Regions from separate parts of the Lysinibacillus sp. IITD104 genome, predicted to be linked through region 2. Evidence: predicted binding sites of a transcription regulator. Region 2 holds the regulator's gene; the other holds the start of a gene.
What was found. Region 2 encodes LexA, which represses DNA repair genes until DNA is damaged. Its sites were predicted from a motif close to CGAACATATGTTCG; they were not measured.
Positions count from the first base shown of each region.

Region 1: a site for LexA is predicted at 1,871-1,884, ahead of V1L66_RS04500 (DNA repair exonuclease). Genes of this name have one in related genera too.

Region 1 covers NZ_JBAHYH020000001.1:861,547-864,718, forward strand. The annotation lists gene V1L66_RS04485 (rhodanese-related sulfurtransferase) at 1-537, opposite strand, end outside; gene V1L66_RS04490 (enoyl-CoA hydratase) at 677-1,459, shown strand; gene V1L66_RS04495 (YhzD family protein) at 1,515-1,700, opposite strand; gene V1L66_RS04500 (DNA repair exonuclease) at 1,958-3,172, shown strand.
Region 2 covers NZ_JBAHYH020000001.1:3,280,845-3,284,016, forward strand. The annotation lists gene def (peptide deformylase) at 1-368, shown strand, start outside; gene V1L66_RS16805 (recombinase family protein) at 397-1,062, opposite strand; gene V1L66_RS16810 (LysM peptidoglycan-binding domain-containing protein) at 1,059-1,373, opposite strand; gene lexA (transcriptional repressor LexA) at 1,540-2,157, shown strand; gene V1L66_RS16820 (gamma-glutamyl-gamma-aminobutyrate hydrolase family protein) at 2,263-2,985, opposite strand; gene V1L66_RS16825 (prepilin peptidase) at 3,019-3,172, opposite strand, start outside.

The sequences.
Region 1 (3,172 bases), 2.4 Mb from region 2:
ATAAGTTAAGATCTTTTTATCTGCAAAATCTTCTTTATGTGCTTCCATCCAAGCAGGTAGGTCACGGAAGTTTTCGATATCTGGTCGTACAGCACCTCGGAAATGACCGAGATCATATTCATAGTCATTACGGGCATCGATGATTACTGTGTTGTCATCTTGCATCTGTTCCATAAATTCTTTAGGTGTTAAATAATCACCTGTAATTTCTAACGGATTGATATCCTGTTCTAAGCCTAGGTGAACAATTTCCTTACGAGGACGTACATGCATTTTTCTAAAGGTATGCCCTTCAACCTCATCAATTTTCCACATAATATCATTAAAACGAGCATCAGCCTTCATATGGCTCATGTAAGCATCTGTTTGCTCAATGGTGCCTGATACAGTGCCGTTAATACCTTCGTAGCCTACTAAAATGCGACCAAGAAGCCCTATCTCTTTACACAGTGCTAGATGCTCTTCTGCAAAAGCTTCAGGGTCTTCAATCGTAATATATTTATAATAAAGTAATACACGATAGTCTTTTTGTGTCAAAATACGTTACCACCTTTATCTCAATATTCGTCCTTTAATATAGCATAACAAGGAGCATTTTTGCTTAGAGAGAAGGAGTTTTCTAAAAAAACACGAATTATATATAGTGAATGACTATTCATATTTGGGGGTTATAGAGATGGAATTTTCAACAATTACTTTAGAAAAATTAGAACGTCGTGCAACATTAACGTTGAATCGTCCGCAGGCGATGAATGCTATGGATGATATTATGATGCGTGAACTAGCAGAATGCTTTGAAGCTCTACAACAGGAAAAAGATATTCAGGTGCTTGTTATTCGTGGAGAAGGAAAGGTCTTTTCTGCGGGTGGTGATATAAAAGCAATGCTAGATGAAAGCAAACCGCTGAATATTGATGAGGCAATGGTTTATCTGACACGTATCGTAAAGGCATATTATCAGCTACCGATGATAGTGATTGCAGCAGTTCATGGAGCTTCAGCAGGTTTAGGATTTAGTCTAACACTAGGGGCAGATATTATTGTAGCCTGTGAAAATAGTAAGCTTGCTATGAATTTCATTGGAATAGGACTGATTCCAGATGGTGGCGGTCATTTCTTCATGAAGGAGCGTGTAGGTACTGTTAAGGCAAAACAAATGATATGGGAGGGGAAGGTATTAACAGCAAAAGAAGCATTAGATGCAGGATTAATTGATTATATTGCACCTGAGGGCACTGTATTTGCAATGGCAGATCAGCTGGTAGGTAAAATGCTTGCATCCCCAATATCTTCCATGATTACGACGAAAAAAATTCTGCATGCACAAAATATGCCACAGCTAGAAAATATCTTAGCATTAGAGGCTGAGGGACAGTCTACAATGCGTAAAACATCAGATCATATTGAGGGCATTCATGCTTTTGTAGAGAAAAGAACGCCTGTCTTTGTAGGTAAATAAAAATAATAAAAGGCGCGTAGCAAACACCACTTGACTACGTGCCTTTTATTAGCCACTAAACATGGAATAAAATTAATTTACCTGAAGCGTTTACAAGACGATGAGTTTTATCGGCAACACCTTTTTCTTCAATTTGTTGTTGTCCATTTAGTTTAGCAGCCTCATCATTTTCAAAAGTCCAAGTTTCATCAAATAATGTTTCTCCTGTTTTTTCAAAAGCTGTAAAACGATAATTCTCCATACAGACCCCACCCTTTTACTTGAATATATTTCTATTATACATAGAAGATTTATAAACTTCACGGTAAAACTAGTGGATTTTTTGATAAATTACGAAAATTGTGGAAAAAGTGAGGCGATGTTGTTTTTTCCGTAATAGCATTTTTCATCAAACATGAATTATGATAAAATAGAACAAATATTCGGTATTGGTTAATCAGCATATTATTACTTTGGTTTGCACTAAAGAGAGAATTATCTACTATTTGAGGTGATTGGATGTCAGCAATTCGTTTTTTCCATATGGCAGATTTACATTTAGATAGTCCATTTAAGGGCTTATTTGGTCTACCCGAACACATTTTAAAGAAAATACGGTTAAGCACTTTTGAAGCGTTCGATAAAATTATCGTTAAAGCGATTCAGGAAAAACCTGATTTTTTACTAATTGTTGGGGATATTTATGATGGTGAAAATCGTAGCTTGCAAGCACAACGAAGATTTCAAGATGCAATGGAAAAACTTTTTCAACACAATATCCCTGTGATTGTGAGCTACGGAAATCATGATCATTTAAATGGCACATGGACACGCTTTGCTTTACCAAGTAATGTCTATGAATTACCGGCTGAAACGAGTGTAGTTCAATTAAAAATACGTGGTCAGCAAGTGAATATATATGGTTTTAGTTATCCCGAACGTCATTTAAGGGAATCCGTTATCGAAAGCTATCCAACTGCGCATGATCAGCATGCCCTTCATATTGGTATGCTACATGGCAGTGAGGCAGGCAATACGACACATGATGTGTATGCCCCTTTTACAAAACAGCAGTTACTTGAAAAGAACTATCATTATTGGGCGCTTGGCCATATTCATAAACGACAGCTTTTACATCAAAACCCGCCCATTGTTTATCCAGGCAATATTCAAAGTCGACATCGTAAAGAACAAGGAATGAAAGGTTTTTATGATGTGACGTTATCCAAAACATCGACTGAGCTTGATTTTATCTCTACTTCTGCTGTCGTTTATAACACGATAGAGGTGGATTGTACGGATGTGGTACACGCCAATGAATTGCTGAAGAGATGTGCAGAAGCGATTACAGCCAATAGAAAGAAGTTTGGCGCATCGGTAGTAGAGCTTCATTTGCAACAAATTGACGAACAAACGGAAGCTTTATTTGAGCATGCAACAGTAGATGCATGGTTAGAGACTATTCGAGAGGCTGAGGAAGGTATTGAGCCAATGTGTTGGGTACAAAAAATGGTGTTGCAAAAGGCCGCGAGATTTTATGAGCATACCGCAACTACCCAATCCGTTGTGAGCTTAATGGAACAGTGGGACAGTAATGAATGGAAGGATATTTTAAAAGATTTGTACCAATATGCCGGTGGGGCAAGGCTAATAGAGCCACTTAGTGAAAAGGATATTGAGAACTTAACGCATCGTGCACAGACATTATTAGCAGAAGAAATTCAAAGGGCGTGA
Region 2 (3,172 bases):
CTGCTAATCAAATTGGTGTAGATAAACGAATGTTTGCTGTACTCTTTGATGACCAAGAAATGATGCTGATTAACCCTAAAATAATGAGTCATTCCATCAATATGATTTATCTACCGGAGGGAGAAGGCTGTCTATCTGTAAATCGACCTGTTCCTGGTTTTGTGCCGAGATATGAGAGGATTAAAGTCAAAGCTTACGACATTGATGGACATGAAATCATTGTACAGTTACAGGGCTATGGGGCCATCGTTGTACAACATGAAATCGACCATTTAAATGGCATCATGTTTTATGACCGAATAAATAAAGAGCACCCTTTCCAACTGCCTAAAAATGTTATTATCGAGAGCTTTTCTTCCCCTCAGTAGTTTTTTACAAAAAAAATTAGCAGGAATATTATTTTCCTGCTAATCTTTCTTGGTGCTCTTGGAAACGACGATGGACAGTCGCCTTACTTACCTCAAAGCCTAACCCTCTAAGCGTTATAGAAATTTCTTCAAAGGTAAATCCACGTTTGCGTAGCTTTACAATTTCATCTACAGGTAGATCTTTACGCTCCTGCCCCTGCGGATTACCTCGGTTCGATAAATTATTTTCAGGACGATAGCCGTTTTCTACAGCACGTCGCATACCTCGTCGTATTTTAGCATTATGAATTCTACGCTGATATTCCTCTACAATCGCTAAAATTTCTAGCAGCATCGTGTCCATTTCATTTAATTGAACTGGGCCAGCATCACGCATAGAAAAAACATCCGTTGCTGATTTTTGTAATAAATGCAATACAGCCATTCTTGCATTGCCTCGTCCTAAACGAGTTTCATCTTGTACAAAAAGGGCATTAATGTTTTTATCTTTTATGAAATCAAGCATTTCTAGTAAGCCTGCACGTTCTACATCATAACCACTATGCTGATCTTTAAACACGCCCTTCACCGCATAGCCTTGCTCCTTAGCATAGCGCAGCAACTCTTCCTGTTGACGCTCTAATGAGGAGCTTTGTGTTTCTTTTTCAGTACTTACGCGACAATAGACAACAGCCGACAGTTGATTATTTATCATTGTTCATTTCTCGCAATTTCGATAGTATTGATGGGACTGGCTTGATCACTCACTACAGGAATTACTAGAGATTTTCCCGCTACAATTTTAATATCTGCTAGTTCATTTTCCGTTTTTACAAGCTTTATCCAATCATCAGTACTCATTTTACCACGATATTGCTCCGCTAACGACCACAAGCTATCCCCATGTTCGATTTGGATTTCTGCGTAACTAACTTTTCCTGGATCAGTAATGTAAAGGTATGCTGCAAATAGTAGGCAAGCTCCTAATAAAATTGAGATATGTGTGTTTTTCTTAAACCATGTCATAATCATTACCCCTTTTTAAGAATGTTTGTTCGGAATGTATGTTCTCATAATAAAGCGAACAAACGTTTTTGTCAAACACTTTTCGAACCTATGTTTGCATACATGTTCGCATTCTGTTATACTATCAAATAAGAAGATTGATTTTAGAAAAAAGAGGTGAGCACTCATGAAAAAAGTTTCGAAAAGACAAGAGGACATTTTAGCTTTCATTAAAGAAGAGGTACGAGCTAAGGGATATCCGCCATCAGTACGTGAAATTGGTGAAGCAGTTGGACTTGCTTCCAGTTCAACTGTTCATGGACATTTAGCTCGATTAGAACAAAAAGGCTTTATTCGTCGAGATCCAACAAAGCCACGCGCAATTGAAATTTTAGAGCCTGAAGAATCCATCCAAAAGCAACAGGTGATCCATGTCCCACTTGTCGGGAAGGTTACAGCTGGTTCTCCAATTACAGCAATTGAAAACATTGAAGAATACTTCCCATTACCCGATACGTACGGCACAAGTGAAGATCAATTGTTCATGCTAGAAATTATGGGAGAATCAATGATTGAAGCCGGAATTTTAGATGGAGATTTAGTCATTGTAAAACAAAAGGCAACAGCTAATAACGGGGATATTGTTGTAGCTATGACAGCTGAGGATGAAGCAACTGTAAAACGCTTCTTTAAAGAGAAAAATCATTTCCGTTTACAGCCTGAAAATTCTTCTATGGAACCTATTATTGTCGATCAAGTTTCTATTTTAGGACAAGTTGTAGGTCTTTACAGACGGGTACATTAACTATTAAAACAGGTTTTGAGGATTATGTTCCTTCTAAGAGCATGTATCCTCTTTTTTACGCAAAAAAAGAATCCACAGACGATTGGATTCTTTGTACAATGCCCTCTAAGCTTCCTTCTTAAATTTTATGCTAGCTTCAACAAAGGCTGAAAATAGCTTTTGAGCACTCTCATCTCCTGCTATGGCTAGTTCCTCAGGATGCCACTGAACAGCCAAGCAAAATGGCATTTCCTCATGAACTACAGCTTCGATAATACCGTCATTTGATTTTGCCGCTACTTTTAATTTTTCTGCTAATACATTCACCGCTTGATGATGAAATGAATTCACTGCTATCTTCTCTTGTTCAACGATAGTCGCTAATAAATTATCAGCAATAATCTGTACAGTGTGGGTAGCTACAGCTCTACCTGATTGCTGCATATGCTGGAGTAATTTAGTGCTAAAATGATCACTATCAATATCCTGATATAAGGTACCACCTAATGCAACATTTAGTATTTGAATCCCTCGACAAATCCCGAAAATAGGCATCTTTCGTTGGAATGCGGCTTCAATTATTGCTAACTCCACTGTATCTCGCGCGGGATGAATTTTTCCAAGCTTTAATGAAGGCTCAGCCCCGAACAGAAATGGGTGCACGTCATGACCCCCGGATAATAATAAACCATCTGTAAGGGCTAAAATCTGGGCTGCCTCTTCTTCTACTCCAATTGGAATAATCAGTGGAATTCCACCAGCATCAATAATACTTTTGCTGTAAGCAGCATTTAATCGAGAGGATAAATCATCCTCCACAAAGGCTGTAATACCAATAATCGGTTTCACTTGCTTCCCTCCACATTCTTGAAGATTGAACAATTACCAAAAGCCTAAATACCAATTGATTAATAGATCGCCATAGAAATAAACAATGACTGCGGCCAATGCAATAGATGGCCCAAATGGAATGGGTGTTTTTCTCCCTTGTTTGTTCTTCGATAACACGGTAATCCCGACAATCATACCAATCACT